Roseobacter denitrificans OCh 114: one gene and its partners. The main gene of each other region encodes a partner of the protein of the gene in region 3 in a complex. Links are inferred from orthologs where the notes say so. Each region holds a gene or a part of one and is shown on either strand. Other genes may lie near its edges. The genes, in order: RD1_RS04825, RD1_RS15945 and dnaN.

Evidence for each region.
Region 1: the proteins of dnaN (region 3) and RD1_RS04825 are in contact, whole or in part, in a cryo-EM structure (PDB 8GIZ), measured with the Escherichia coli proteins. The link is inferred for Roseobacter denitrificans OCh 114 from one-to-one orthologs.
Region 2: the proteins of dnaN (region 3) and RD1_RS15945 are in contact, whole or in part, in a cryo-EM structure (PDB 8GIZ), measured with the Escherichia coli proteins. The link is inferred for Roseobacter denitrificans OCh 114 from one-to-one orthologs.

Annotation. Positions count from the first base shown.
Region 1 is NC_008209.1:1,006,247-1,016,694, forward strand. Bases 2,040-4,949 are described here. They hold RD1_RS04825 (DNA polymerase III subunit gamma/tau), read right to left. Parts: upstream 4,414-4,949; coding sequence 2,665-4,413; downstream 2,040-2,664. Other genes in these bases: recR (recombination mediator RecR), read right to left, coding at 2,040-2,198; RD1_RS04820 (YbaB/EbfC family nucleoid-associated protein), read right to left, coding at 2,255-2,599; RD1_RS04830 (L-idonate 5-dehydrogenase), read right to left, coding at 4,603-4,949. In the rest of the region: RD1_RS04800 (ribonuclease T2 family protein), read right to left, coding at 1-103; RD1_RS04805 (DUF1013 domain-containing protein), read left to right, coding at 241-1,017; RD1_RS04810 (RidA family protein), read left to right, coding at 1,153-1,494; more of recR, read right to left, coding at 1,605-2,039; more of RD1_RS04830, read right to left, coding at 4,950-5,649; RD1_RS04835 (TRAP transporter large permease), read right to left, coding at 5,662-6,939; RD1_RS04840 (TRAP transporter small permease), read right to left, coding at 6,942-7,436; RD1_RS04845 (TRAP transporter substrate-binding protein), read right to left, coding at 7,505-8,482; RD1_RS04850 (GntR family transcriptional regulator), read right to left, coding at 8,499-9,227; phosphonate ABC transporter, permease protein PhnE, read right to left, coding at 9,414-10,229; phosphonate ABC transporter, permease protein PhnE, read right to left, coding at 10,229-10,448. UniProt on the Escherichia coli protein: Part of the beta sliding clamp loading complex, which hydrolyzes ATP to load the beta clamp onto primed DNA to form the DNA replication pre-initiation complex.
Region 2 is NC_008209.1:3,333,322-3,343,858, reverse strand. Bases 4,692-7,690 are described here. They hold RD1_RS15945 (DNA polymerase III subunit delta'), read right to left. Parts: upstream 6,745-7,690; coding sequence 5,638-6,744; downstream 4,692-5,637. Other genes in these bases: RD1_RS15935 (D-alanyl-D-alanine carboxypeptidase family protein), read right to left, coding at 7,376-7,690; tmk (dTMP kinase), read right to left, coding at 6,741-7,379; RD1_RS15950 (TatD family hydrolase), read right to left, coding at 4,798-5,604; RD1_RS15955 (MBL fold metallo-hydrolase), read right to left, coding at 4,692-4,798. Outside these bases: RD1_RS15975 (pyridoxal-phosphate dependent enzyme), read left to right, coding at 61-1,101; RD1_RS15970 (M24 family metallopeptidase), read left to right, coding at 1,158-2,255; RD1_RS15965 (maleate cis-trans isomerase family protein), read left to right, coding at 2,252-3,049; RD1_RS15960 (AEC family transporter), read right to left, coding at 3,002-3,937; more of RD1_RS15955, read right to left, coding at 3,998-4,691; more of RD1_RS15935, read right to left, coding at 7,691-8,545; RD1_RS15930 (SPOR domain-containing protein), read right to left, coding at 8,566-9,399. UniProt on the Escherichia coli protein: Part of the beta sliding clamp loading complex, which hydrolyzes ATP to load the beta clamp onto primed DNA to form the DNA replication pre-initiation complex.
Region 3 is NC_008209.1:204,111-214,568, forward strand. Bases 1,493-4,412 are described here. They hold dnaN (DNA polymerase III subunit beta), read left to right. Parts: upstream 1,493-2,353; coding sequence 2,354-3,472; downstream 3,473-4,412. Other genes in these bases: dnaA (chromosomal replication initiator protein DnaA), read left to right, coding at 1,493-2,212; recF (DNA replication/repair protein RecF), read left to right, coding at 3,530-4,412. In the rest of the region: rpsT (30S ribosomal protein S20), read left to right, coding at 77-340; more of dnaA, read left to right, coding at 848-1,492; more of recF, read left to right, coding at 4,413-4,630; RD1_RS00975 (LysE family translocator), read left to right, coding at 4,627-5,247; gyrB (DNA topoisomerase (ATP-hydrolyzing) subunit B), read left to right, coding at 5,326-7,740; RD1_RS00985 (thioredoxin family protein), read right to left, coding at 7,836-8,246; RD1_RS00990 (cytochrome c biogenesis CcdA family protein), read right to left, coding at 8,268-8,981; RD1_RS00995 (putative DNA modification/repair radical SAM protein), read left to right, coding at 9,154-10,389; RD1_RS01000 (UdgX family uracil-DNA binding protein), read left to right, coding at 10,391-10,458. UniProt on the Escherichia coli protein: Confers DNA tethering and processivity to DNA polymerases and other proteins. Acts as a clamp, forming a ring around DNA (a reaction catalyzed by the clamp-loading complex) which diffuses in an ATP-independent manner freely and bidirectionally along dsDNA.

The DNA of each region.
Region 1 (10,448 bases), 800 kb from region 3 along the record:
GCGACCAGCTGAGCGAGAGGACATAGTAGTCAAACGTGCCGCTCGTATCGCTCTGGGCGCCAAGGGGCAGGGCGGCAATAAGTGAGGCAATGAGCCAGCGCATTGGGGCTTTCCTTATGGGATTTTGCTGATTATATACTGCGACAGTTCCCCCACAATGGAAACCGTTCCGAGGCTTCGGAACCGCCCTTCAAGGCGATTGGGTCGGCGTGGGGAATGCGTATTGATAGGAGCACCACAATGGCAAAACCGATTATGGCCAAAGCCACCGCTGTCTGGCTGGTGGATAACACGACCCTCAGCTTCAAGCAGATTGCCGATTTTGTCGGAATGCACGAACTTGAGGTGCAGGGGATCGCGGATGGCGATGTGGCGCAGGGCGTCAAGGGTTTTGACCCGATTGCCAACAACCAGCTGACGCAGGATGAAATCGACACGGCGCAAAACAACCCGCTGCACAAGCTCAAGCTCAAATTCAATGCCGCAGCACAGGGCGAGGAAAAGCGCCGTGGTCCACGTTATACACCGCTGTCCAAACGTCAGGACCGTCCGGCATCCATTCTGTGGCTGGTCAAATTCCACCCCGAACTGACAGACGGTCAGATCAGCAAGCTGATCGGGACAACCAAACCGACCATTCAGGCCATTCGCGAACGCACGCATTGGAACATCAGCAACATTCAACCGATTGACCCGGTGGCACTGGGGCTGTGCAAGCAATCCGAACTGGACATGGCCGTGCAGAAAGCTGCCGCCAAAAAGGCCGCCGATGCGCCGGTGATGAGCGATGACGAACGCCGCAAATTGGTCAGCACGGAACAAAGCCTCGGCATGGAGGCAGAGCCCAAGATCCCGACCGCCATCGAAGGGCTGGAGACGTTTACACTGTCAGGTGACAGCGCGAAGGATGACGAAGAAGAGTCAGCGGGTGATTTCTCCGATGCGGATAGCTTCTTTAACCTGCCCGACGGCACGCATGACGATGAAGACGAAGATGAAGCGGCGGACAAACGCTGAACCCATGCGGCTTGTCTGATTTATTCAATCCCCGGTGCATTGTCGCCGGGGTTTTTGTTTCGGGGCCGGGCCGATGGCTTGTGTTCCAGCACCAAAGCGGTCAGGCCTTCCCTATCTTATCAAAAAGGACATACCATGATTGAACGTATTGAAACCGGCATCAGATCATCGAAAATCGTGAAACATCAAGGTGTTGCTTATATCACCGGTCAAGTCGGTGAGGGCGATACAATTCAGGAGCAAACCGCAGAGTGTTTGCGACGTCTGGATGCACTTTTGATCAAGGCGGGTTCATCGCGCGAGAAAATGCTGCGGGCGACGATCTGGCTGGCGGATATGAGTGATTTTGCCGGGCTGAACGAAGTGTGGAACGCATGGGTTCCCGAAGGGCACGCCCCGGCCCGCGCTTGTGGTGAGGCCAAGCTTGCGCGTCCTGAGTTGAAGGTGGAAATCATCGTCGATGCGGCCTACGGCTGACTTAATTTAAAGCGTCATGCGAAAAACCTGAAGCACGTGAGCGATGCCTGAAATCAAGGGTTTCAACGCGTTACGTGATACCTGATGTTTGTGGTATTTCGTCAGACGCTCTAAAAGGATTTCCGCGCGCGCATCGCTGCGGTGATCGTGCCGTCGTCAAGGTAATCCAACTCCCCACCGATCGGAACGCCTTGCGCCAATGACGTGAGGCGGACCTGACCTTCGAGGTTGTCGGCGATGTAATGGGCGGTCGTCTGGCCGTCGATCGTTGCGTTCAGGGCGAGGATCACCTCGGTGATCCCTTCGCTGGGAACACGGTCCAGCAGACGGGGAATGCGCAATTCCTGCGGGCCGACCGCGTCCAGCGCGGACAGTGTGCCGCCCAAAACGTGATAGCGCCCTTTGAAAATCCCGGACCGCTCCATCGCCCAGAGGTCGGCAACATCCTCGACCACGCAGAGTTCCCCATTGGCGCGTTTTTCACAGGTGCAAATGTCACATACATCCGTCGTGCCGACATTGCCGCAGTTCAGACATTCGCGGGCCGTCTCGGCGACCGTTTGCAGCGTGTCTGCCAGCGGGATGAGCAGCAGGCTGCGTTTCCGGATGAGGTGCAGCACGGTACGGCGCGCAGACCTTGGCCCAAGCCCGGGCAGCTTGGCCATCAGGTCGATTAACGCGTCAATATCCTTTGTGCTGCTCACACATCATGCCTGTTTTGCGGGGGCCGCGCGGGCGGTTGTCTGCGGCGAAGGGGGGCTCAGAACGGCAGCTTCATATCCGCTGGCAAGCCCATGCCTTCGGTCAGCTTCGCCATTTCTTCCTGCGCCTTTTCGGCGGCCTTGGTTTGCGCATCCTTGATCGCGGCAAGGATCAGGTCTTCGACGACTTCCTTATCGTCGCTGTTGAAGATCGACGGGTCAATGTCCAGACCTTTCAACTCGCCCTTGGCGGTGCAGGTGGCTTTGACCAGACCCGCGCCGGAAACACCTTCGACGATCACATTTTGCATGTCTTCCTGCATCTGCGCCATCTTGGCCTGCATTTCCTGCGCTTTTTTCATCATGCCGGCCATATCGCCGAGTGAACCTAGTCCTTTGAGCATCTGCTGTGTCCTTATGTGATCCGTTACGTTTGATATGCGTGTTTTGAGGCGCCCTCGCAAGGGGCTCAACTGTCCTCGAAGGGGTCCCACTCGTCTTCGACCTCCGGCAGGGCATTCGCAACGGCGGCTGCCGCGATCTGCTCTGGGGTTTTGATGGAGGTGATGCGGGCCTTGGGAAACTGCGTCAGAACCGCTTGCATCAAAGGGTGTTCGAGCGCTTTGCTTTGCAGATCAAGTTCGGCGGCGTCTCGCTTTTCGGCAATCGTCGGCGCGGATGCATCATTCACAATTGTGACGGCCCAGCGATTGCCGGTCCAGAGTTGCAGCCGCTGCCCAAGCCGTTGCGCCAGATCGGCGGGCGCGTTTTCTGTCGGTGCAAATTCGATCCGGCCGGGTTGGTATTGCGCCAGCCGCACGCAGCCTTCGACCTCAACCAAGAGCTTTACGTCCCGGTTGGCGCGGATCAGTTCGACCACATGATCAAAGCTCACAAACCGCGCGAGGGCTTCATTCGGCTGCTCGGCAAGGGCCGCCACCGTGCCGGAACCGGACGGGGGCGCGGGTCTTGCCGTGGCATGGGCGGTTGCGTTTGTGCCCTGCGGTGCCGGGCTTTGCGTGGCGGTGTTGCCGCGCGCGGGGGCCGGAGGGTTGTCCGCCTTGAGCTGGCGGACCAACTCGCCGGGCGTGGGCAAATCCGCCACATGGGTTAGCCGGATGATCGCCATCTCGGCGGCCATCATTGCGTTGGGGGCACTTGCCACTTCGTCCAGGGCTTTCAGCAGCATCTGCCACAGCCGCGTCAACACGCGCATGGGCAAGGCTCCCGCCATCTCAAGGCCGCGGCTGCGTTCGTCGGGCGATACGGTGGGGTCTTCGGCGGCTTCGGGGGTGATCTTGACCACCGACACCCAATGGGTGATCTCCGCCAGATCGCGCAGCACGGCCATCGGGTCGGCCCCTTCGGCATATTGTGCCGACAGTTCGGTGAGCGCGCCCGCAGTATCCCCGCGCAGGATCATGTCAAACAGGTCCAGCACCCGCCCGCGATCGGCCAGTCCAAGCATGGCGCGCACCTGCGCGGCTGTTGTCTCTCCCGCGCCGTGGCTGATGGCCTGATCCAGCAGCGAGGTCGCATCCCGCGCGGAGCCTTCAGCCGCGCGCGCGATCAGAGCCATGGCGTCCTGCGCGATTTCGGCCCCTTCGGCAGTCGCAATTTTGCGCATCAGATCAATCATGACCTCGGGTTCGATGCGGCGCAGGTCAAACCGCTGGCAACGCGACAGCACGGTCACAGGCACCTTGCGGATTTCCGTGGTGGCAAAGATGAATTTCACATGTTCCGGCGGCTCTTCCAGCGTTTTGAGCAGCGCGTTGAATGCGCCGGTGGACAGCATGTGCACTTCGTCGATGATATAGACTTTGTAGCGGGCCGATGCAGCACGGTAGTGGACGGAATCGATGATTTCCCGGATGTTCGCGACCCCGGTATTGGACGCCGCGTCCATTTCCATCACATCGACGTGGCGGCCTTCCATGATGGCGGTGCAATGTTCACAGGTCCCGCAGGGGTCGGTCGTAGGCCTGCCCGTGCCGTCCGGGCCGATGCAGTTCATGCCCTTGGCAATGATCCGGGCGGTCGTTGTCTTACCGGTGCCGCGGATGCCGGTCATGATGAAAGCCTGCGCGATGCGGTCCGCTTCAAACGCGTTTTTCAGCGTCTGAACCATCGCGTCCTGCCCAACAAGGTCGGCAAAGGTCTCTGGGCGGTATTTACGCGCCAGAACCTGATAGGGGGCGTGCGGTGTTTCGGACATGAAAAGCCTTGCTGGAACGGAATCGGAGCGACGATTGGCAGACTAAGGCGCAGCGCGTCCAAGAACAACGGCACTTGGCAAAGAAGTGCCGCAGGGACCCCGCCAATTCGCTGCGTGGCAAACCTCGTTCACGTGGCGCTGCCTGAAATCAAAGATTTCAACGTGATACTTGATACTTCAGGTATTTCGTCAGACGCTCTGGAACGACAGCTGCACCTTGATTGATTTGTTGCGATCCAGCGTGGTCGCAAATGCCTCATGTGCCTGTTCCACCGGAAAGACCTGCGTGATCATGGGGGCGACGTCGATCACCCCTTCGTCGATCATCCGGACCGCATCGGCAAATTCAGGGTGGAAACGGTGCGTGCCCTTCAGCGAAACTTCTTTTCCGACAATGGCGTTGATGGGGATATTCAGGCTCCCCGCGACGCCGACCTGAACCAATGTGCCGCGCGGGCGGACAAATTCAATCGCCATAGCAATCGCGGCCTCCGCACCGGAGCATTCGAACACAACATCGAATTGTTGTTCGGGCGACCTGAAGGCGTCCATCAGGTCGGCTGATGTCGCGATATTGATGCAGTGCGTTGCCCCCATTTTGCTCGCGTTGGACAGGGTGAAATCAACAAGATCCGTCACCACGATATTCGATGCACCCCGTGCCTTGGCCACAGCAACACATAACGCGCCAATCGGCCCGGCCCCGGTGACCAGAACGCGTTTGCCCGCCAGATCGCCCGCCTGATTTGCAGCATGCAGACAAACCGCCAGCGGCTCGGCGCAGGCGGCATGTGCGATATCGGTGTGTGCGCTCACTTTGACGCATTGGGATGCTTGCACCGGCAGAATGCTGCGAAATCCCCCCTGCACGTGGGGAAAGGTTCTGGCCGAGCCCAGAAACCGCATGTTCAGGCAATGCTGGTATTCCTCGCGGGTGCAGAAATGGCAATCATTGCAGGGCTGGCTGGGGTTCACCGCGACTTTGTCGCCCGGTTCCACAGCGGTGACGCCCGGTGCGACCGATTTCACGACGCCCGCGATTTCGTGGCCCAGAATGATGGGTTCTTTCACGCGCACCGGGCCAAAGCCACCATGCTGGAAATAGTGCAGGTCTGATCCGCAGATGCCACCGCGCGCAATTTCGACCGCGACGTCGCCCGCTTCCAGAGGCGGTGAAGCGATCTCCTCAACGCGCAAGTCACCTTTGCTGTGAAGTCTGCAAATTGTGGTGGTCACGAAAACCTCCTTTTACGGTATAAGGACAGAGGGCAACCAGGTCGCCAGCGGGGGGAAGTAGGACACCATCAACAGAACGATGATGTTTGTCGCGATAAACGGCAGGATCGCGATGATAACGGGGGTCAAGGGCAATCGCGCGATCCCCGCGCAGACAAACAGGCACACGCCAAGGGGCGGGGTGGTCAGGCCGATCATCAGGTTCAGCACCGCGAAGGTCGCAAAATGCAGCGGGTCAATCCCCACGGAGGTCGCAAGCGTCAGAAGCGGGACAAAGAGGATGATCAGAGCCGCAATCGTTTCCATGAACATGCCGACAATCAGCAGCAGGACGTTGATGATCAGGATGATGATGAATTTGTTTTCCGTGAACGACAACACAGCGGCGGCGATCGCCTGTGGAATACGCTCGGAGACGAGGATCCAGCCGAACACATTCGCAAACCCGACCAGAACCAGAATCCCCGATGCGGCAACAGCGCTGTCGACAATGATCCTGGGTATTTCACGGAACGGAAGTTCGCGGTAGACGACAAGCCCGATGAACATGGCATAGACACTTGCGATGATTGCCGTTTCCGTCGGTGTCGCCACGCCGCTGAGCAGACCGTAAAGGATCAAAGCGGTCATCGCGAGCGCCCAGAACGCGCCCGCAAAGGACCGCCCGATTTCGCCCACGCCCTGCCATTCCTGTTTGGGAAAATTCCGGCGGCGCGCAATCACATAGGTGGTGATCATCATCGCCATACCCAGCAGAATGCCCGGTATCGCTCCGGCCAGGAACATCTTTCCGACAGAGATACCGGACAAGGCCCCGACGATGATCATCGGCACGCTTGGCGGAATGATCGGCCCGACGGTGGAGGAGGCGGCGGTGATGGCGGCAGAAAAATCGGCGGGGTATCCGGCCTTTTTCATGCCCGGTATCATGACGCCGCCGATGGATGCCGCATCGGCCACCGCCGTGCCGGTGATGCCCCCGAACAGCATCGACGCGCCCACGTTCGTGAGGCCAAGGCCCCCCCTGATCCAACCGACCAGCGCATTGGCAAAGCGGATGATCCGTTCCGTGATACCGCCCCGGTTCATCAGGTTGCCTGCGAGAATAAAGCCGGGGATGCTGAGCAAAACGAAAACATCCATGCCCGCATACATTTTCTGTGGCATGACGACCACAGGAATACCCGTGACCAGCAGATAGCAGAGGGAGCTCAGGCCGAGAGTGATGGCCACGGGGATGCCCACGACAAGACCGATGACGAAAACGGCAATAAGAACAGTGAGGCCCATGGTCAGCTATCCATACGTTTGACCGGCTCACCCGTGCCGGCAAAAAAGAGCATCGAAACGATCCTCAGCAGGGCAAAAACCGCAAGGCAGGCGAGCAATGCGAGAACTGAAAAATGGATGTAATCCATGCGCACGCCCAAGGCGGGCGAGGTTTGAAAGGCCCCGATGGACACATATTTCCATGCCGCAGGGATCAGGATTACGCAGAGGATGAGCGTTGCGCTCGCAGACAACAGTCGCAACAGCCATGGCCCCTTGCCCGGGAGCGCTTCGCAGACGACGTCTACATTCACCAGATCACCGGAGCGCAGGGACAGTCCGGCCCCGAAGGTCACGGTATACAGCATCGCGTAGCGCGTCAGCTCTTCGGTCCAGACGGGGGATGATCCGAATGTGCGCCCCAGAACCTGTGTCAGGACGGCACAGATGAGAACGAAAAAGGACAGCCCGACACCGACGCTGGCCAAACCCACGATGATCCGTTCTATCCGCTGCATCCGTCAGACTTTCATTAAAATAGGTGCAAGAGCCGCCGGGTCGATGACCGACGGCTCTCGCGGGCGTTTTATTCAGAGAACAGCGATTCCACGATGGGGCGGATTTCTTCGCTTACGTTGGCAAGAACCGCGTCCTTGGCAGCGGCCTGAAACGCCGCGCCATCCACCTCGACGAAGGTCATGCCCTTGCTTTCGAGATAGCCGCGATCTTCGGCGAGGCTTTCCAGCAGCAGACCACGCTCATATTCCTGCGCTGTTGCTGCGGCCTGCATGACGGCGTTCTGATCGTCCTCGGACAGTTTGGCCCAGGTGGATTCCGCGATTGTCAGGTAAATCCAGGACCGGACATGTTCGGTCTGGTTCACATAGCCCTGGACTTCATTGAAGTTGGCCGAGCGGATCAGGGCAAGCGGGTTTTCCTGACCGTCGATCACGCCGTTTTGCAGGGAGGTAAAGACCTCGGAGAATGCCATCGGTGTTGGCGATGCGCCCAGAGCGCTCCAGACGTCCACGAAAAGCGGCACGTTCGGGACGCGCATTTTCATGCCATCAAGGTCTGCAGGTGATGTGATCGGGCGTTGCGACGTCAGATTGCGCGGCCCACGGGCAAAGAACGCAATCGGGCGCACTTGGGCCTTTTCGATGATCTGCTGTTTGATCTGTTCACCGATTTCGCCAGAGGCGACTTCGTCCATATGCTCAAGGGATTTGTAGGCATAGGGTACGGCCAGCAACGCCGCCATCGGGGCCCAGTTTTGCAGGCTTTCGCCGGTGATCGTCATGTCCACCGTGCCAAGTTGCATGCCGTTGATCAGGTCGATTTCCTTGCCGAGGGATTCGTTCGGGAAAACCTCGACGGCAATGCGACCGTCGGTCAGCGTGGAGAGTTCCTCGCCGAATTTGACCGCTGCGAGGTGCCATGCGTTTTGCTCATTTGCCAGATGCCCCAGTTTCAGGGTCATCTCCTGCGCAAATGCGGCTGAAGACGCGAGCGCTGCAACGCAGGTCACCGCAGCCAGTCCTTTGATTTTTGTAAAGAGCCTCATGATGTTTCCTCCAGTGTTAAGGCTTGGGATCGGATATTGTTTGTGCAGGCCCGTCGAAATACGCGGGGTAAAGGGCCTGCACCTTTGGGAGCGAGCTTAGAATTTCCATCAGATGTGTGCGCATCGCGGCCTCGGCCCCTGCCACGTCTTGCTGTTGGATCGCATCGACAATCGCGCTGTGCTGATCAATCAGCTTGGCGACCGGAAACTCTTCGAAGGTCAGAAACCGCACCCGGTCCATCTGTGTCTTGATGGCGTCCAGAATACTCCAGGCTTTGCCAACACCGGCGGCATCCGCAAGGGTGTGGTGGAACTTTTCGTCCAGTTCGATGAATTTCGCAGGGTCGCGCGCACCGACCGCCTTTTGCGCGTCCAACTGTATGCGCAGATCTTTAACCAACCCCTCCGGCGGCGCGTCTGCCAGTCTTTTGACGATGTCGGCTTCTACCGCTTCGCGTACGAAACGACCGTTCAGGACCGCATCATAATCGATGAGTTTCACAAAAGTGCCGCGTTGTGGTCGGATCTCAAGCAGGCCTTCGTTCATGAGGGTGATGAAGGCTTCGCGGACGGGTTGCCTGCTGACGTGGTATTCCCTTGCAAGCTCCGGTTCTGACAACCTGCTGGCCGGTTTGAGGTCATTGCGGATGATGCGGCTGCGCAGGATCAAGCGGAGTTGCGGGCTGACCGCGACCAGCGGGTCAAGCTTCCATTTGCTCAGATCATCCAGCACCAACGTCATCATCGCTCCCTTTGCGGGAAAGCTACTTGTATACTTCCATACATGTCAACATGGGTGAGAATGACATGTGGAAATACGCAAAGGTTTCGCGATGTATCGTGTCAAAAATACTGTAGGATCAGTGGCGTTTAACGGCCATAAACACACCGGATCGCGGGGCGGCATGTACTGCCGCCACACCTGATCGGGTTATATGATCGCGCCGCGCACCTTGGCTGATACCCATTCGGAGATCACCACAGCCGCCAGAATCACCAGCAGGATGAGCGAGACCTGCGGCCATGCCAGCACGTTCAGCGATGCGGACAATTGCAGACCGATGCCGCCCGCCCCGACAAGCCCAAGCACCGTTGATTCCCGGATGTTGATGTCCCAACGGAATACCGCGATACCGGCGAAAGCGGGCATGATTTGCGGCACGATCCCATAGGCCATGACCTGCCAGCGGGACGCACCCGTCGCTGTCATCGCTTCGACCTGAACTTCGTCAATCTCTTCTATGGCTTCATAGAGCAGCTTTGCGCAGAACCCGATGGAGCGGATCGCAATGGCGATCACACCCGCAAAGACGCCGGGACCGATAATCGCGATCAGCAGCAAGGCCCAGATCAGCGAGTTGATCGAGCGTGTGGATACGATGATCAGCAAGGCGATCGGGCGCACAAACAGTGCCGATGGCGTCGTGTTGCGCGCAGCAAAGAAGGCAATCGGAACCGCAAGAAACAGGGCGATGATCGTACCGAGGGTCGCAATGTTCAGCGTGTCCCAGATCGGCTCGCCCAACTGCGCGATGTAGTCCCATTTGGGCGGTGTTGCGCGGGTCCAGATATCATTGGCAATGCGGGGTGCGTCCCAGACGAAGAACCACGTGGTGGCTTGTGAAATCTGCTGCCAGCAATAGGCAAAGATCATCAGACCGACGAGCCACATGGCCCAGTGCGAGAGGCTTTCGCGTCCGGTGCGTCTTTGCCAGATTTTCTGGCTGTCTGTCTCGCGGATCGGCATTATTGTACCCTCGCCCGGATAATGCCGGAAATATATTCCAGCGCCATGACAATCACGATAATCATGATCAGGATCGCAGCGGCAGTGTCATACTCGTAGCGGTCAAAGGCCGTGTTGAGCGTCGCACCGATTCCCCCGGCCCCCACCAGACCCAGGATAGCGCTTTCGCGGAAATTGATGTCGACACGGTAGATCGACAGGCCGATGAGGCGCGGCATG
Region 2 (10,537 bases), 3.1 Mb from region 3 along the record:
CACCGGATTTAATTTTTGGGGGCATTGACGCGCGGCGGGTTTATCGTAGCAATGGGGCGCATGAAAATCGTTCAAAACCCATACCGAGGCTCAGGCCTGACGCACCCCGCCCTGACTGATATGCCATGGACCGCTGCGGATGCAGCCGCCCCGCTGGATCTGGTGGCGCATTGTCCCAAAGCCGCTGAAACACCGTTGCAGTCGGCGGCGGCTCTGGCCGAGGCGACTGGAGTGTCATCCGTTCACATCAAGGATGAACGGGGCCGTATGGGGCTGGGAAGCTTCAAGGCACTTGGGGCCGCCTATGTGATCGCGTGTGATGCGCAGGCCGGCGAGGCGCGCGGGCAAACCTATGTCACCGCCAGTGCCGGCAATCACGGCCTGTCGGTTGCGGCGGGGGCGGCGGCCTTTGGCGCACATGCTTGCGTTTACATTGCGCAAACGGTGCCTGAGGCCTTTGCCGAGCGGTTGCGCAGCCATGGCGCGCAGGTGGTGCGCGAGGGGGCGGTATACGAAGACAGTATGGCCGCCGCTGCAAAGGCCGCTGATGATCAGGGGTATATCCTGCTGTCAGACAGTTCATGGCCCGGATACAGCACCCGCCCGCATCGCCTGATGGAAGGGTATCTGATCCTGATGGCCGAAGCCGTTGCGCAGATGACCCATGTGCCGACGCACATCTTTTTGCAGGCCGGTGTTGGTGGTCTGGCGGGTGCTGCGGCGGCGCATGCGCGCAAGGTTTGGGGCGATGGGCCGGTCATCGTCGTGGTGGAACCGGAGCACGCGCCTGCGCTGGCTGCTTCCATTGCGGCGGGTGGCCCGGTTGTTGCGCAGGGCGATGTGTCCGCCATGGGTCGGCTGGATTGCAAGGAACCCTCGCTGATCGCGCTCAAAAGCCTTGCGCGGGATGCCGATTGTTTCATGACGATTACCGAAGCCGAAGGCCAACAAGGTGCGGCGCGTGCAGCGCAGGAGGGGTTCGCCTCGACGCCTTCGGGGGCTGCTGGCCTCGCCGGGCTTCTGGCGGGGGCAGGGGCGCTTGAACTGGACGAGACGTCGCGGGTGCTGCTGATCCTCAGCGAAGAACCCGAACCGGCGTGAGCGCACCGCTCTCAAACGGTGAATACCGCCTGCGCACAGAGCAGGTGCAAAAACGGATGGCCGAGGCCGATATCGCCGCTTTGTTGCTCACCACCGAGGCGGATGTGCGCTATATCACGGGCTTCATGACCCGGTTTTGGGAAAGCCCGACGCGGCCCTGGTTCGTGATTGTCCCGGCGCAGGGTGATCCGATTGCGGTGATCCCGTCTATCGGCGTTGCGCTGATGCACTCCACATGGATCAGCGACATCCGCAGTTGGCGCGCGCCGAATTACGAAGATGATGGGGTGTCACTGCTGGCCGAAACCCTGTGCGAGGTTGCCCCCAGGGGCGGGCGTATCGCTGTGCCCGGGGGTGGGGGTACGCATCTGCGGATGCCTCTGCAGGACTGGCAGCGCCTGCAGGTCGTCACCACGGGGCGAACCTTTGTGGATGACGCTGATCTGATGGCCGCCCAGCGGATGGTCAAATCGGAAGCGGAGATCGCCCGTATTGCCAGCGCCTGCCGCGTGGCGGAGCGCGCCTTTTCCCGCGTGCCCGAGATCGCATCGGCGGGCATAGCCCTGCGCGATGTGTTCCGCCGGTTTCAGATGCTCTGTCTGGACGAGGGGGCCGATTGGGTGCCTTATCTGGCCGGGGGCGCGGGGCCGGGCGGGGTGCGCGATGTGATTTCGCCCGCAACGGACGACCCGTTGCAAGCGGGCGATGTTCTGATGCTGGACACGGGATTGATGCATGATGGGTATTTCTGTGACTTTGACCGCAATTTTTCGATCGGGCCGCCGTCGCCTGCAACGATCTCGGCCCATGCGCGCCTGATCGAGGCAACACGGGCGGCTTTTGACGTCGCCCGGGCTGGCTGCACCGCCGCTGACCTTTTCAAGGTGATGGATGACATCGTGACGGACGGGCAGGGCGGATCGGATGCGGGGCGGCTTGGTCACGGGCTTGGCCTGCAACTGACTGAACCGCCTTCGCTGATCGCGCAGGATCACACGGTGCTACGGGCCGGTATGGTGCTGACGCTGGAGCCGGGTATTGATCTGGACGACGGGCGCATCCTTGTGCATGAGGAAAACATCGTGATCCGGGAGGACGGCGCGCAGTGGCTCTCGACGCCGGCGGGTCCTGAAATGACGGTTCTGCGCCCATGAGCCCGCATCGCTTTTCATATACCCTGAGTGAGCCGGTTGGCGCGCGGCTTGGGTTGATCGTGCTGCAATCCGACGAAACCATCGAGGGGGACATGCGCCGCCTGCTGCCTTTTGACGCGCAATTCATGGTCAGCCGCGTGCCTTCCGACAGTGAAGTAACCTGCGACACGCTGGCTTTGATGGAGCAGTATCTGAGTGCCGCTGCAGCGCTTTTTCCCCAAGGCCTGCAATTTGATGTCATGGGTTATGGCTGCACCTCCGGCACTGCCCAGATCGGGGTCGAAAAGGTCGCCGCGCGCCTGCGCGACAGTCTTGAGACCCGCGCGGTGACGCAGCCGCTTTCAAGCCTGCTTGCAGCCTGCGAATACCTCGGGCTGAAGCGACTGGCGCTGTTGTCGCCCTATGTTGCGGCAGTGTCTGATACTTTACGCGCGGCGTTGCGCGAAAACGGTATCACAACGGATGTGGTCGGCAGCTTTGACGTCGGCACCGAAGCCGACGTCGTGCGCATAGATCCCGCCGCCGTGCAAGGCGCTGCGATCACCCTGATGGAAAATGCTGATGTCGACGGGCTGTTTCTGTCTTGCACGAACCTGCGCACACTGGACGTGATTGACCCCCTCGAAACGCGCCTTGGCCTGCCGGTCCTCAGCAGCAATCAGGTCTTGGCGTGGCATATGATGCGCCTTGCCGGCCTGCGCGCCCCGCCACATGCACCGGGGCAGCTTTTTGCGCAGATGCGCGCCTCAGACGCCCTGCAACAGCATCAACCAGACCCAGACGGTCAGGATTGACCCAAGCGTCGCCAGCAGCACGGATGATGCTGCGATCCGTCGGGCGCGTCCGTACATATTGGCAAAGATATAGGCATTGAACCCGGGCGCCATGGCCGCCGTCAGCACGCCCGAGCGGAACGCATCCGGAGGCACGGAAAGCGTGGTACCAAACCCCCACATCAGCGCCGGGTGCAGGATCAGAGCAATGACACAAACCATGGCAATGGCACGCAGATCGCCCTCGGGTTTGTATTGTATCAACACACCGCCCAAGGCGAAAAGGGCCGCAGGCAACGCCGCCTGAATGATCAGTGACAGCGCGTCATTGACCACACTGGGGATCGGCATCCCCGTGACATTGACCAAAAACCCCAGCGCAATCCCGATGACCAGCCCGTTGCGAAACATCGCCCGCCCCACTGAACGGGCCATCAGCAGCGGGGATTTACCCCGGTTGCGGGTGATCTCCATCACGGTGATGCCAAGGCCGTAGCAAAAGGGCGAATGCAGCGCGACAATGGCAAAGTTTCCGGTGAGCGCTTCGGCCCCGTAAGCGCGCTCCGTGATCGGCAGGCCCAGCAGCACCGAATTTGAAAAAAGACAGCAAAAGCCGATGGCCACACAGTCTTCCCAGTCGCGTTTGAACAACAGGCGCGCACCGGTCATCCCCGCGAAAAAGCATGTGGTCGCCCCGGCATAGAAACTGACCAGCAGACCGGGATCAAACGAACTGCCCAGATCAATTTCCGCGATGGCCTTGAACAGCAGGCAGGGGATCGCGAAACCTTGGGTAAAGCGCATGACCCCATCAATGCCTGAGATCGGGAAAAGCCCCTTCCACACAGCCACATACCCGAACCCGATTACGAGAAAGACGGGCAGGATGACATCAAGAAGGGTTTGCATGGTGCCTCGTTGTGCCGCTGCGTATCTTCACGGCGAGGGGGGCGTAAAAGAGGGTGAGGCTCAGGTCGTGGGGTAGGTCAGCCGCAAGCCATCATAGGCCGGTTGTACATGATCCGGCGTTTCCGCCATCACGGTTTCATAGTCAAGATCAATATGCATATTGGTCAAAACGGCAGATTTTGGTTTCACCTGCTCGATCCATTCGAGGGTCTGCGCGAGATGGGAGTGCGTCGGATGCGGGTCGCGCCGCAACGCATCCACGATCCAGCACTCCAGCCCGTTCAGTTTGCGCCACACGCCCTGGGGTATCTGCGCCACATCCGGCAGATAGGCGACGTCGCCGATACGAAACCCCAGTGCGTCCATACCGCCATGTCCCACCAGAAACGGCGAGAGCGTCACCGGGCCACCGGCACCATCAATCGTCACATCCCCGTCAATCGTGTTCATGTCGAGGATCGGGGGATAATTCGACCCCTCGGGCTGTACAAACACATAGCCAAACCGCTGCATCAACGCGTCCTTGGTCGGGATATCGGCCCAGACCGGCAGGCGCGCGCGCATGTTGAAAACGATCATGCGCAAATCATCAATGCCGTGCACATGATCCGCGTGGCTATGGGTATAGACGACCCCGTCCAGCCGCCCGATGTTTTCGCTCAGCAGCTGTTCGCGCAGATCGGGGGAGGTATCAATCAGCACCGTTGTGCGGCCATCCGGGCCAATACGCTCCACCAGCAAGGAACAGCGGCGCCGCCGGTTCTTTGCGTTATGCCGGTCACAATCGCCCCAAAGGCCGCCCAGACGTGGCACACCGCCGGAAGAACCGCACCCCAATATGGTGAACTCCATTTGATCCATCACGCGGCAAGCTCATAGGCTGCGGCTTTGGCAAACAGCCGGTCGAAATTCAACTCAAGTTGCGCTGCAAATTCGCTGTAGTCCATCCCAAAGGTCTCAGCAGCGCGCCGCGCGGTATGGGCGGTGTAAGCCGGTTCGTTGCGTTTGCCCCGGTGGGGTGGGGGGGCCAGATAGGGCGCGTCGGTTTCCACCAGAATACGATCGATCGGGGCGGCGGCAAAAATATCCCGCAGGGCCTGCGACTTGGGAAAGGCCGTGATGCCCGACATCGACAGATAGAACCCCATATCAAGCGCGACTCTGGCCAACGCGGCAGAGGATGAAAAGCAATGCATCACGCAGGTATAGGCACCCTGATCATAGGCCTCGCGCAGGATGCGGGCCATATCCTCATCGGCATCACGCGCGTGGATGATCAGCGGCAAGCCGGTTTCCCGTGCGGCATCAATGTGAATGCGGAGCGAGGTTTTCTGCACCTGCGCACTCTCGGCGGTATAGTGGTAATCCAGCCCGGTTTCGCCGATCCCCACGAATTTCGGATGCTTGGCAAGGGTGATCAGTTGCTCGACGCTCGCCAGCGGTTCGCTTGCCGCACTCATCGGATGCGTTCCGGCGGCATAGAAGATCGGCGCATGTGCCTCGGCGATGGCGCGCACGGCGGGCTCGTTCCTGAGTTTGGTACAGATCGTCACCATGCGCATGACGCCAGCCTCTGCGGCATTGGCCACAACCTCGTCGATACGTCCCTCGAAATCAGGGAAATCGAGGTGGCAGTGACTGTCGGTGATATGTGGTTGCGTGCTCATGGTCTGCTCAATACTGCCGCCGCGCATCGTGTGCTAGGCCACACGTGTTTGGCTGATCTTGATGAGGGTATCTAGGACCAGAGCCGCAGGGTCAAGGTTCACCGCAAGGCCATGGCGCGCGCGCGCACTTGTTTCCTGCGCGATTTCGGCCCAGGCCCGCGCGGCAGCAGGGTCGGGCGACAGGCGCATCAAGGTCGCCGCCTCGCCGGGCGTGGCCTCGACCGTAGGGGGCAGGCCCGTTGCCCCGGCGCGCGCCAGACGCGACATGAGCAAATCGAGCAGCACGAACAGCAGATCGCGTTTCGTCTCAGCCCCGCGCGCGGCGGCTGCTTCGGCCAGTTTCAACGCGCGCGCCCGGTCGAACTGCGGCAGCGCGATGATCAGTTGAACAAGCTCCGCATATGTTTTCAGGCCATCGAAGTTTGACAGCCGCACGGCGGCCCCGACCGACCCGCCTGATAACTCGGCCAGTGCAGGCCCATGCCCGGCGGGATCAATTCCTGCCTGCGTGAGCGCTTTTTCCATATCCTCCGGCTGCAGTGTGCCGAGGCGCAATACCCGGCACCGCGAGCGGATCGTTGGCAAAAGGCCGGAGGGTTGATGGCTGATAAGGATCAACGTGGCGCGCGCCGGGGGTTCCTCAAGCATCTTCAACAGGGCGTTTGCGGCCTGCGGGTTCATCTCATCCGCAGCATCCACGATGACAACCCGCCGCCCGCCTTCCGTGGCAGAGAGTTGAAAAAACGACGACAGGCCGCGGATGTCATCGACGGCGATCACGTCACGCATGCGCCCGGTTTTCTCGTTTTCGGACCGTGTGATATGTTTCAGGCCGGGCTCTGCGCCGGCCGCAATCCGTCGTGCAACGGGATGTTCGGGGTCGATCGCGAGCGTTGTGGGGGCGGGTGGCGCACCGAAGAGGCCCTCATCCTCTTGCGGTGGTGTGGCCAGCAAAAACCGCGCGATCGCCCATGCCAGCGTCGCCTTGCCCACACCGCGCGGCCCGGTGAGCAACCATGCATGATGCAGGCGTCCCGTTGCATATGCGTCCAGAAACCCCTGTTCGGCAGTGGCTTGACCAAAAACCTGCGGCGTGTCGCGCGGGTGCGGCGCGCCTTCAATTTGATCGGGGGCCGTCATGCCAGCGCCTGATCGACGATCTTGATCACCTCCGCTGCGACACTGTCGGCATCCCGCCCGCCATCCACAAGGCGAAAGCGGGCTTTGAACTCCTGCGCCAGTGCCAGAAAACCGGCGCGCATCCTCGTCTGCAAATCCTCGCCAAAGGCTTCAAAACGCTCGTCAGCGGTTTGTCGCGACAGCGCCCGGGACAGCCCGATGGCCGGGTCCATATCAATCAGCACGGTGAGGTCGGGTTCGCGGCCAATCATCAGCTCATGCAGCGTGTCCACGACCTGTCGCAGATCGCCGCGCGACAGGCCCTGATACATGCGCGTGCTATCGGCAAACCGGTCACATATGACGATTTTCCCATCCGCCAGGGCAGGGAGGATCAACCGCTCCATATGGTCGCGCCGCGCGGCTGTAAACAAAAGGATCTCCGTCTCGGCGGACCAGCGGTCGGGATCACCCTGCAAGACAAGCGCGCGGATTTCCTCCGCCCCCGGAGAGCCACCCGGTTCGCGGGTTTCGACGACCTCGTGGCCGCTTGCGCGCAAATGGGCGGCAAGCCTTTTGGATTGGGTGGATTTGCCCGACCCGTCAATGCCCTCAAAGGTGATGAAAAACCCGGTGTCGCGGGTGCGCGATATCACGACTGTTCCTCTGGCCCCTGTATCAGCGTCGTGACCAGAACCATGGCTGCCGTCATCATGCGGGTGACAAAACCGCCACTCGGCACGTCTTGATCCGCCACCAGCGGCAGGCGCATTTCCGGCAGACCCTCAGGAGTGAACACGAGCTCTCCCAGCGGGTCCCCTTTGGCGATTGGTGCCTCGATCGGGCCGGTAAACACCACCTCGGCCTCGATTTCACGCTCCGCAAGGGCGGGCATCAACACGCTCATGTCCTCGGCTGCGACCAGCCCGACCTGCGGGCTGCTGCCCATCCAGACGTCCGCCTTGGCAAATTCCTGACCTGCCTTGCCAATGTCGCGCATGGCGAATTGTCTGAAGGCCCAGTTCACGATGGCCTGGCTTTCCTGCGCGCGCGCCGCTGTCGTCTCCAACCCGGTGATGACAAAGATGATCCGCCGATCACCTTGCTTGGCCGAGCCGACAAGACCGTATCCGGCCTCTTGCGTGTGGCCGGTTTTCAACCCGTCCGCGCCAATACCCATGGTCAGCACCGGGTTGCGGTTGCGGCTGTTGCTGGGCACACGGTTGTCGAAGGGGAATTCGGTCTCCGCAAACATCGGGTAGAATTCTGGGAAATCGGTGATCAGCCGGTCAGCCAGAATGGCAAGATCGCGCATCGACATCACATGCCCGGTTTGCGGCCATCCGCTGGCGTTGATGAAAACGGAGTTGTTCATACCAAGCTGTTGCGCGCGCTGTGTCATCATGCGCGCAAAGCCGTATTCCGTTCCATCAGGCGAAAGCGCTTCGGCGATGACCACACAGGCATCGTTGCCTGACACGACGATGATGCCGCGCAGCAAATCCTCGACACTGACCGTCTCGCCGGAGCGCAAGAACATGCTGGAGCCGCCGTAGGACTGCGCATGTTCGGACACGGGCAAGCGTTCATTTAGGTCCAGCCCGCCGTCGGCCTTGCCGCGCCGCACGGCTTCGAATGCCATGTAAAGCGTCATCAGTTTGGACATGGAGGCCGGCGGCAAGGGCGCGTCGGCGTTTTTATTGAGCAGCACGGTGCCGGTGGTCTGATCCATTACAAAAGCAGCACTGGCTCTGGTTTCAAAGGCCGCTGCGGTCAGTGTCGATGCAACCAGAACAAAAGCGGCAAGAAGGATACGAAACATGTTTTTTCCTCGCTGACGGGTCAGTTTGTCACGACATAGGCGTCTGAATAGCCTTCTGCCTTGGTTTGCGCGAGCAGTTTTTCGCGCTCGGATATCGAACTCGCCGGGCCGACCAGGACCCGCCAGAACGCCTTGCCGCCGGAGTCCTGTGCGCGCACGGATGGCATCATTCCAGCGCCGCGCATCTGCTGTGCGACGCGCTGTGCATTTGCCTCGATGCTGAAGATTCCAACCTGAACGAAGGGCTTGTCCAGAGACGACACGGGCAGGCTGGATTGCACCGGTTCAGCCGCGTCAATGGCGGCACTGGCAACCGCGATCGGGTCCAGCGTCGTTTCGCCAGCCTGTGTTGTTTGCGGCTCGGCGGGGCGCCGGGGGATTTTCTCCTTGCGCAAGGCCACGACATTCAACTCGGCCGGGGCACCGGCGAGCACACCGAGCGCTTCGGCTGCATCAGATGACAGTTGCAAGCGCGGACCCGGTATTTCGCGTTCGCGGCGAAACAGCGCGCCGACGACAGATTGCCCATTCACCTGATTGCGGATCAAAACGCGTTCAGGTTCCGTAACATCCGGGTGTGCGACCCAAACGCCGCCCAAGGACGGACGCCCATCCCACAAACCCGCCTCTTGGGCCGCAAAGACTTCGGGCGCTTCCACATCCTTATCAGTGAACGCCATGTCCGATGCGGATTCGGCGGAACTCTCGGTCTCCGCCTGAGCATTCGGCAAAACGCTTTGAAAGTCGAACGCGCCGCTGTCGTTGCAGCCGCTTAAAAAGGTGCTGGCTACAACCATAACGACTATTACGGGGCGGCAAATCGCAGTGTAAGGAGTCAATCGAGATATGCTCATGTCGCCATCCTAGCCTGATTGCCCGCGGGCGCGGTACCTCATCGCCCTGTTTGAAACAGGATCTTTGGGACAACTTAGCTCGGGATAAACGCTCTGGGAAGTTGAAACACGGCAAGGTGGCAATATTCCCCGATCCGGATGCTCTGAAAATTCATGGTTTCAGAATCGGTTATCAGCCACTAGGACGGTGCAACCGGAGGAGTGGCAGAGTGGTCGAATGCACCGGTCTTGAAAACCGGCGTGCGTGAAAGCGTACCGTGGGTTCGAATCCCACCTCCTCCGCCACTTGTCCTTGAGAAACCGTTCTCCCGATCCGGCTTTGGCCGGATTTTTCCACTACATTCAAGGGTTATGCGGGCGGGGCTATTCACCGGTCCATGTGCCGGGAGGGCCGGAAGCAGCCTCTCAGCGCCGATATTCTCCAGACCTCATGACCGCGCCGATTTAGTGAATAGCTTGTAATTAGATGATTTATTGTTTTTGTTTCGAGGGTCGGAAATTGACTTCGACGCCAGTCTCCTTCGTCCACTTGGAACTGGGATCGGAATTTGAATCAGCTTGAAGCACATCATCCTGCATTTTTGTCGGCGATGACATCTGCATTCCCAATTTGGATTTCGGCAGCACTGCTAGCGGAGCCAACGCGCCAAGGTTCAAGCGACCTTTCTTGAAGCATATGATGTCCGCTCAACAATCGTGCACGGCGCGACCGACGCGAAGCGCAACTGCAATTCGGTAGACCGCCATAGCGCATTTATCTGTAACTTTAATCTGACTCAGCAGGCGCTCTTGAAGATGCTACTGACTGATGCCGGAGCCCACGACTAATTCTGGGCAGCTAGAACGGTTCGCAGACGGTGAAATCTAACTGTCCCAGATCGTGCACCTGCAGTGAATGTCGGATACGCGAGTTGCTTTCGCAGGATTAGTTGCCAGTTTTAGAGATCCGGTATGGGCCGTCCTGATCTCAGGGGATCGGTTTTTTGAGCCCACATGCTGCACCAGTTCCGATGGCGGCAACGAGCCCAAAGTACCTGATGTTGCACAGAGCATGAAAGATAGCTTTATCGGAGTGCGCTACGGATGTAGCATGGTGCTTCATATCAGTTTAGATCCGACCGCCCGAGCGGACTAGAAG
Region 3 (10,458 bases):
GACAGACCGTTCACGTCTGGGCTTGCCGTCGCGCGATATGAATTGAGACAACAAACCCAGGAAAGGTTTTTCACGCATGGCAAATTCGCCCCAAGCCAAGAAGCGCGCCCGTCAGAACGAAGCACGTTTTCAGATCAACAAAGCACGCCGTTCGCGCATCCGCACATTCCTGCGCAGAGTAGAAGAGGCGATTGCCTCCGGTGATAAAGAGGCAGCAACGGCGGCTTTACGCGCAGCGCAGCCTGAACTCATGCGCGGTGTAACAAAAGGTGTGTTTCACAAGAACACGGCCGCACGGAAGATGTCCCGTCTTGCTGCACGGGTTAAGGTCCTCGGTTAACTTTCTGTTAACTATGGTTAATAAAAACGTCGCTCAGCGGCGTTTTTTTTATGCCGATTAATGGCATTTTTGCGACCTTAGGGATTCTTTTACCCAATACCCTGAGTCAACAATGAAGTTCTGTTGCCCGACCACTTTGGAAGTTGCTAACACAGTACAGCGATTCACGTCGCATGGGGGGACAGGCCTCGCTTTTCGTCGTTTGCACCGACATCATGAACAGCGAGAACTGGATAAGATAGCACCAAGCTATCTTCAGTCTGCAAGTACTGCCACGGCAGCGATTTGCCCTGTCTGAATTGAGTACGGTTGGGGTCACCTGATCCGATCTGAGCGTGGGCTGTCGGGCCCAAGACGGGTTGGGGATTCTCTGTAAATTGTCCGAAGGGCGACGCCTTTTCCTTGTGGGAAGGGCTTGGCGGAGCCTTGGGCGATGAGTGGTGTGTGGGGACCGGTCTTTCGGTGAAAGGCTGTGGCATAGAAAAGCTTAAGGAACGCAGGTCGAAGATGACGAAAGAACAATGGGGTCAGTTACAGCAGAGACTGCTCAAAACGGTTGGTCAGAACAATTACAAAAACTGGATCGAACCGATTGAGTTCGGCAGCACACAGGATGGTGTGGCAACTTTTGAGGTGCCAACAAATTTTCTGGGCAATTATGTCAGCCAGAATTTCGCGGATCTGATTTTGCATGAGGTCCGGCAGGAGGATCCGGCGGTGCGTCGGTTGCGCTTTGCGGTGCCGTCGCATGTGAATGCCACCACGAAACCCGCGCGTCCGGCACAGGCGACCGCCCCGCGCGCGCCGGCTGAGAAAACACCGCGCAGCACGCTGAGCACGGCGCCACTGGATGCGCGGTTCACCTTTGACAACTTCATTGTCGGCAAACCGAATGAACTGGCCCACGCCGCCGCCAAGCGCGTTGCCGAAGGCGGCCCCGTCACCTTTAATCCGTTGTTCCTCTACGGCGGTGTGGGCTTGGGTAAAACGCACCTGATGCACGCCATTGCGCATGAATTGCGCCTGCGCCGGCCGGAAATGAATGTGCTCTACCTGTCGGCAGAACAATTCATGTACCGCTTCGTTCAGGCCCTGCGCGACCGCAAGATGATGGATTTCAAGGAAATCTTTCGATCCGTTGACGTGCTGATGGTCGATGATGTGCAATTCATCGCGGGCAAAGGCAGCACGCAGGAAGAGTTCTTTCACACTTTCAACGCGCTTGTGGATCAGAACAAGCAGATCATCATTTCGGGCGATCGCGCACCGGGTGAAATCAAGGACATGGAAGAGCGTGTCAAATCGCGCCTGCAATGTGGGCTTGTGGTCGATCTGCACCCGACCGATTACGAATTGCGGCTTGGCATTTTGCAAAGCAAGGTGGAACAGCAACGCAAGAACTACCCCGGCCTTGATATTTCGGACGGGGTTCTGGAATTCCTTGCGCATCGGATTTCGACCAATGTGCGGGTGCTTGAGGGCGCGCTGACACGCCTGTGTGCCTTTGCGTCCCTGGTGGGGCGCGAGATCGACATGGAACTGACGCAGGATTGTCTGTCTGACGTGTTGCGCGCCTCCGAGCGCAAGATCACCGTCGAGGAAATTCAGCGCAAGGTCTCGGATCACTACAACATCCGCCTGTCGGACATGATCGGACCCAAGCGGTTGCGCTCATATGCGCGGCCCCGGCAGGTTGCCATGTATCTGAGCAAAAAGATGACGTCGCGCTCCCTGCCTGAAATCGGCCGCCGCTTTGGCGGGCGCGATCACACGACGGTCATGCATGGTGTAAAACGCATCGAAGAGCTCAAGATTCAGGACGGGCAGATCGCCGAAGACCTCGAATTGCTGCGCCGCGCGCTGGAAGAGTGACAAAAAGAGGTCTGCGCGCCCTCATCTGGCCTGCAGACCTTGACGCCCTGCCGTTATCCTACGACAAATCCACAAAACGCTTGTGAAGTCGGCCAAACAGGGTAATTTGCCTGTCCCGACTGTGGATTAGGAAGTGGCACAATGAAAATCAGCATCGAACGCGCGGCCCTGCTCAAAGCGGTGTCTCAGGCACAGTCGGTTGTGGAACGTCGCAACACCATCCCGATCCTTGCCAATGTGTTGATCGAAGCTGAAGGCAGCGATGTGACCTTTCGCGCCACCGACCTTGATATCGAAGTTGTCGACAAGGCCCCCGCGCAGGTGGAACGCGCCGGGGCGACGACTGTTTCTGCCACTACCCTGCATGAGATCGTGCGCAAACTGCCCGACGGCGCGCTTGTGACCCTGACCGCGGATAGTGCCATCGGCCGCCTGACGGTTGAGGCCGGTCGGTCAAACTTTTCGCTGGCAACCCTGCCCAAGGAAGACTTCCCGGTGATGGCGACGTCCGAGTATCAGTCGAATTTTTCTGTCAAGGCACCCGTGCTGCGACGTCTTTTCGACAAGTCGAAATTCGCGATCTCGACCGAAGAGACGCGGTATTATCTGAATGGCGTCTACATGCATGTGGCGGATGCCGACGGCGGGCACGTATTGCGCTGCGTGGCGACGGATGGGCACAGGCTTGCGCGCATTGACGCGGACCTGCCCGAGGCCGCAAACGATATGCCCGGCGTGATCGTGCCGCGCAAAACGGTTGGAGAGCTGCGCAAACTGCTCGACAATGACGAGATGACAATCGCGGTTTCCGTGTCGGAAACCAAGGTGCGCTTTGCCACGCCCGATATCACCCTGACGTCCAAGGTGATTGATGGCACCTTCCCCGATTACACGCGGGTCATTCCGCAAGGCAACACGCGCAAGCTGGAAGTGGATGCGGCGGATTTTGCCCGTGCGGTGGACCGGGTGGCAACCGTCAGCTCTGAACGCTCGCGCGCGGTCAAGCTGCAACTGGACGAAGACCGGTTGGTTCTGTCCGTCAACGCACCGGACAGCGGTGCCGCCGAAGAGGAATTGGCCGTGGCCTATGGCGATGAGCGGCTGGAAATCGGGTTCAACGCGAAATACCTGCTGGAGATCGCCAGTCAGGTGGATCGTGAAAACGCCGTCTTTCTGTTCAATTCATCGGGCGATCCGACTCTGATGCGTGAAGGCAATGACCTGTCTGCCGTGTATGTCGTCATGCCGATGCGCGTCTGATGCCTTGCTCTTGTTGCCCTTGGCCGGGATAGCCACGAACGAGCTGGGGGGCATTTCATGGCCCTGCATCTGACCGATCTCATGGTCTCGCACTTCAGGTCCCACCGCGTGGCACGTTTTGCGCTGGACCAGCGGCCCGTTGCCCTGTTCGGGCCGAACGGTGCGGGCAAGACGAACATCCTCGAAGCGGTTTCTCTTCTGTCCCCCGGCAGAGGTCTGCGTCGTGCCAGCGCGCAGGACATGACCCGGCGGCCAGAGGCTCTGGGCTGGAAGATCACGGCACAGGTAATGTCGCTGGGCCAGCATCAGGAGGTTGAGACATGGTCGCAGGAAGGGGCCGCCCGTCAGGTCAGGATCAACGGCAAGACCGCTGCACAGACCGCGCTGGGGCGCGTATCGCGGGTTCTGTGGCTGATCCCCTCCATGGACCGTTTGTGGATCGAAGGGGCGGAGGGGCGCAGGCGCTTTCTGGACCGCATGACGCTGAGTTTCGAGCCGGGCCATGCAGATGCCACGCTGGCTTATGAAAAGGCAATGCGCGAGCGCAACCGTTTGCTCAAGAATATGGTTCGGGAGCCGTCGTGGTACCAGGCGCTTGAGTTGCAAATGGCACAGGCAGGCGTGGTGGTTGACCAGAACCGGCGGATGGCCCTGCGCCAACTGGCAGCAGCGCAATCAGATGCGACCACCGCCTTTCCTGCGGCTGAACTTGAGTTGATCCACAATGATGCGCCCCTGCCCGATGGGGAAACCGCCCTGCGCGATGCTTTTGCAGACAGCCGCAGCCGGGACCTCGCGGCGGGTCGCACACTAGTCGGGCCCCATCGCGCGGATCTGATCGGCACCTATCGCGCCAAGGGCGTTGCGGCCAGGGATTGCTCGACAGGCGAACAGAAAGCCTTGCTGGTCTCTCTGATCCTCGCCAATGCCCGCGCGCTGGCACAGGACTCCGGTGCCGCACCACTGCTTTTGCTAGATGAGGTGGCGGCGCATCTGGATGCGGACAGGCGTGCCGCATTGTACGATGAAATCACGGCACTCGGCGCGCAGGCCTGGATGACGGGCACGGAAAAGAGCCTGTTTGATACGCTGGGCGACGGCGCGCAGTATTTCGAAATCACCGAAACGGACGGTGCATCAACGGTGCAGGACGGATGACAATCTCCACCGCCGACCTGTTGCTTTACGCGGGTGCATTGATCATCTTGTTTCTGACACCGGGGCCGGTCTGGCTGGCACTGATGGCGCGTGCGCTGTCGGGTGGGTTTGCGGCTGCCTGGCCACTGGCGTTCGGTGTGGCCGTGGGTGACATCCTTTGGCCCTTGGTTGCGGTGCTGGGGATATCGTGGATCGTCTCTGTGTTTGATGTCTTCATGCTCGTGCTGCGCTGGGTGGCTTGCGGCGTGTTCATCGTGATGGGCATCGCGCTGATCCGGCATGCGCGGCACTCCATCAGTGCTGACAGCCGGTTGACCAGACCCGGCGTTTCGGCAGGCTTTGCCGCGGGGGTCATTGCGATCCTCGGCAATCCCAAGGCGGTCTTGTTCTATATGGGCGTGCTGCCCGGGTTTTTTGATCTGCGCGATGTAACGGGTGTTGATGTCACCGTGATCATCGCGGCTTCCGTGTGTATTCCGCTGATCGGCAATCTGATGATAGCGGCCTGCGTCGGGCGCATCCGCAGCGTTATCACGCGGCCCCAGACGCTGGCACGGATCAATGTCATCTCTGGCTGCTCGCTTATTCTGGTTGGTGTGTTGATCCCTGTATTATAACACAAAATATTGTGTCGGCGGCGTGACAACCGGAGAGAAAAACCGTATAACTCGGTCAAAATACGAAGGTATGACGACATGTCCGAAAACGATCAGACTCCCGAAGAATATGGCGCGAATTCCATCAAAGTTCTCAAGGGGTTAGAGGCTGTCCGAAAACGCCCCGGTATGTATATTGGCGATACGGATGATGGCTCCGGTCTGCACCATATGGTGTATGAGGTTGTCGACAACGGCATCGACGAGGCACTGGCGGGCCATGCGGATGCGGTGACGGTCAAAATCCACGCCGACAGTTCGGTGTCAGTGTCCGACAACGGGCGCGGCATTCCTGTGGGCATCCACGAAGAAGAGGGCGTGTCCGCCGCCGAAGTCATCATGACACAGCTGCATGCGGGTGGTAAGTTTGACAGCAATTCCTACAAGGTGTCGGGCGGTTTGCACGGCGTCGGCGTTTCGGTTGTGAACGCGCTGTCGGACTGGCTGGAACTGCGCATCTGGCGCGAGGGTAAAGAGCACGTCGCCCGCTTTGAAGGCGGGTTTACGACCAGGCACCTCGAAGTGGTCGGCGATACCGACCGCACGGGCACCGAGGTCCGCTTCATGGCCTCGACCGAGACGTTTTCCAACCTCGACTATTCGTTCGAGACGCTGGAAAAGCGCCTGCGCGAACTGGCCTTTCTGAATTCCGGTGTGCGCATCATTCTGATCGACGAGCGCCCTGCCGAAGAACTGCGGTCCGATTTGTTCTACGAGGGGGGCGTCAAGGAATTCGTCAAATACCTCGATCGTTCGAAATCCTCGGTTATGCCCGAGCCGATTTTCATCACCGGGGAAAAAGACGACATCGGCGTCGAAGTCGCCATGTGGTGGAACGACAGCTATCACGAAAACGTCCTGCCGTTTACGAACAACATTCCGCAACGCGACGGCGGCACCCATATGGCGGGCTTTCGCGGGGCGCTGACGCGCACGATCAACAATTATGCGCAGTCCTCCGGTATCGCACGCAAGGAAAAGGTCAGCTTTACCGGCGATGATGCACGCGAGGGGTTGACCTGCGTGCTGTCGGTCAAGGTGCCTGATCCGAAGTTCTCGTCGCAGACCAAGGACAAGCTGGTATCCTCCGAAGTGCGCCCCGCTGTCGAAGGGTTGGTCAACGAAAAGCTGGCCGAATGGTTCGAAGAAAATCCGGCCGAGGCCAAGATCGTCGTGGGCAAGATCATCGAAGCGGCGCACGCGCGTGAAGCGGCCCGCAAGGCACGCGACCTCACGCGTCGCAAGACGGCGATGGATGTGAATTTTCTGGCCGGAAAGCTCAAGGATTGTTCCGAAAAGGACCCTTCCAAAACCGAAGTCTTCCTTGTCGAGGGGGATTCAGCGGGCGGTTCTGCGCAGACTGGCCGCGACCGCCAGACACAGGCGATCCTGCCGCTGAAGGGTAAGATCCTGAACGTGGAACGTGCGCGCTTTGACCGGATGCTGGGCAGTCAGGAGATTGGCAACCTCGTTATGGCGCTCGGGACAGGGATCGGTCGCGACGAATTCAACATCGACAAATTGCGCTACCACAAGATCGTCATCATGACGGATGCGGACGTGGATGGCGCGCATATCCGGACGTTGTTGCTGACCTTCTTTTACCGGCAGATGCCGCAATTGATCGAACAGGGGCACCTCTATATTGCGCAGCCGCCGCTTTACAAAGTCAGCCGTGGCAAGTCCGAGGTCTACCTCAAGGATGAGGCCGCGATGGAGGAATACCTGATCCAACAGGGGATTGATGGCGCGATGCTACGTCAGGGCAACAACGAAGAAATCTCCGGTGCAGACCTCGCCCGCGTGGTTGAACTGGCCCGCCAGATGCGCCGTGTGCTTGACGCTTTCCCGACACATTACCCGCGCCACATTTTGGAACAGGCCGCGATTGCGGGTGCCTTTACACCCGGTGCCGTGGATGCAGACCTGCAGGGCGTGGCGGACAAGGTCGCGGCACGGCTGAACCTCATTGCGCTTGAATACGAACGGGGCTGGCAAGGGCGCATCACGCAGGATCACGGCATCCGTCTGGCGCGTATCCTGCGCGGAGTTGAAGAAGTGCGCACACTGGACGGGCGCATCCTGCGCGGCGGTGAAGCCAGCCGCAGTGGTTCCTTCACAGAGCACCTGCAGGAGGTCTACAACCTGCCCGCGACATTGGTGCGCAAGGATCGGACACAATTGATCCATGGTCCGATGGACCTGTTGAATGCCATTCTGCAAGAAGGCGAAAAAGGGCTATCCCTGCAACGCTACAAGGGTTTGGGTGAAATGAACCCGGACCAGCTGTGGGAAACCACGTTGGACCCGGATGCGCGCACACTGTTGCAGGTCAAGGTCGACGATATGGCCGAGGCGGACGATCTCTTTACCAAACTCATGGGCGATGTTGTGGAGCCGCGCCGCGAGTTCATTCAGCAAAACGCACTAAGCGTTGAGAACCTCGATTTCTGACCAGCTGTAGGCTTGGTTTTCAACAGCTGCGGCCAGAGGAGAAACCATACTTCACTGTTCCCTCTGGCCGACACTGTTTGTGCCGGGTGTTCAGGTCAGGCCGACGCTGCACCCAAAGCGGAATCCATCAACGCCTTGATCTGCGATTTGCCGGTCTGGGCGACGATGCGTCCCAATTCCTGATCGCCTTTCAGCACCACAAGCGTTGAGCGGCGTGGGATGTTCATACGTTTGACCAGATCCGATTTGCCGTGGTCGTCCCAATCAACGTCGATGAAGGTGATCTTGGCCTCGTATTCCGGGTTTTCCGCTTTCAGCGCGTTGATAACCCGCTCTTGCGCCGCGCAGGTGCTGCACCAGCTGGCTTTGAAGTCCAGAAAGACGGTGTCACCAGCTTTCAGGTGCTTTTCCACCAGTCCCGGCTCATAGGCGAGCGGGGCGGCGTTGGCAGCAAAGGGCAGCGCAGCGGCCCCTGCGGTGAGCAAAAGAAAATGACGACGATCCATGTGGGTCTCCTAAGGTTGTTCTTACAGTGAAACGGAAAGGTCGATCAGCCAGGCCGGCAGAACGCCGATCATCCAGGCTTCGATCATGTGATGCAAGTTGAATAAAAGGCCCAGTCCAACGGCGACGAACGCCACGCCGAGAATGGGGCGGCTGCGCAAGGCAAGGGCGCGTAGCTGTGTATTATAGCGTCCGACTGCACCGCGTGTGCCGTAAGCAAGGCCAAGGATCAGGGTCGAGACACCGGCGGCAAAGAACACCATGATGGTGGTCGCGCGCAGCAGCCCTTCGCCCTGTGACGCGAGCGAGATCGCACCCCCCAGCGTTGGACCGATGCAGGGGCTCCACACCGCGCCGAGCAGCAATCCACCGAGGAATTGCCCGCGCAGTCCGCCGCGATCCAGCGTGTCGATGCGTGCATCAGCCTGCGACGACAGGCCCGCCGTTGCCCCAGCCATGACCGCCCCGGCCTGTGGCACCAGCAGCGCAAGACCGAATAGCACCATCAACCCAGCCCCGATCTTTGAGATCGTATCGATGTCGACCCCAAGCGCCTGTCCAAAGGCCGTGACGCCCACGCCCAAGGTCACGAACGACAGGCTCAACCCCCCGGACAGGGCGACTGGCCCAAAACGGCTGGACTGAAAAGCGCTGGCGATCACGATGGGCAAGACCGGCACAACGCAGGGGTTGATCAGGGTCAGCAAACCCGCTCCATATGCAAAGAGTAATTCCATGACGGCCACTTAAGGCGTGCAGCACCGCGCTGTCATCAAACGATCCGGTGACGCGGTTTCACATGGTCGTGGGTTTTGTGACACACACGGGTCGTCAGGCTTCGCATTGTCCGTTTGTCGCAGGGGTGAAAACCATATTGCGGGAATGCAAGGGAGAACATATACAGAACAAATGGCGAGATTATCACTGGAACAAAAGCTGGCGATTCTCAGCGACGCGGCAAAATATGACGCGTCCTGCGCGTCATCTGGCTCGACCAAACGGGATTCGCGCGGCGGCAAGAGCCTCGGGTCGAATGAAGGCAGCGGTATCTGCCATGCCTATGCGCCGGATGGGCGATGCATCAGCCTGTTGAAAATACTGATGACCAATTTCTGCATCTATGACTGCACCTATTGCATCAATCGCGCCTCATCCAATGTCGCGCGCGCGCGGTTTTCTGTGGATGAGGTGGTGAAACTGACGATCGAATTCTACCGCCGCAACTATATTGAGGGGCTGTTTCTGTCTTCGGGGATCATCCGGTCGCCCGACGCGACGATGTCGGACATGGTGCAAATCGCGCGCAAACTGCGCAAGGAAGAGAATTTTCGTGGCTACATCCACCTCAAGACGATCCCCGACGCCGCTCCTGAACTGATCGAGGAGGCCGGCCTGCTGGCGGATCGCTTGTCGATCAATGTTGAAATGCCGACCGATGCAGCCGTCAAACAACATGCGCCTGAGAAAAGCCCCGAGCAGATCCGGCGCGCCATGGCAGATGTGCGCCTACGCAAAGAGGTCGCAAAGGATCGCACGCATACGGGCCGCCGTCCCCCTCGCTTTGCGCCTGCTGGCCAGTCAACGCAGATGATTATCGGCGCGGATGATGCAACCGACAGCACCGTTTTGGGACAATCAACGCGGCTCTATTCGAGCTACAAGTTGAAACGCGTCTACTATTCCGCCTTTTCACCCATCCCGGATGCATCGGCTAAGTTGCCGCTGATCAGCCCGCCGTTGCAGCGTGAACACAGGCTGTATCAGGCGGATTGGTTGTTGCGGTTTTATGGGTTCGATCTGGAGGAGATTACCGGGCATCGCAAGGATGGCAATCTGGATCTCGATATTGACCCGAAACTGGCATGGGCGCTGGCGCACCGTGGGCTGTTTCCACTTGATGTGAATACGGCCAGTCGTGACATGCTGCTGCGCGTCCCCGGTTTCGGGACGAAAACCGTTGGCCGCATTCTTTCGACCCGCCGACACCGCACGCTGCGCTACGAAGACCTTGCGCGTATGGGGGCGTCGATGAAAAAGGCGCAGCCTTTCATCACGGCTCTCGGGTGGACGCCGCGCAACCTCACCGACAGTGACACGCTGCGCGCCCGCTTTGCGCCGCCGCCGCAACAGATGAGCCTTTTCTGACGTGCCCCACGTCAGCTTGCCGCGCATAGGCACCGCAGAGGCATGGCGTGATGCCGCACGCGGATTTCT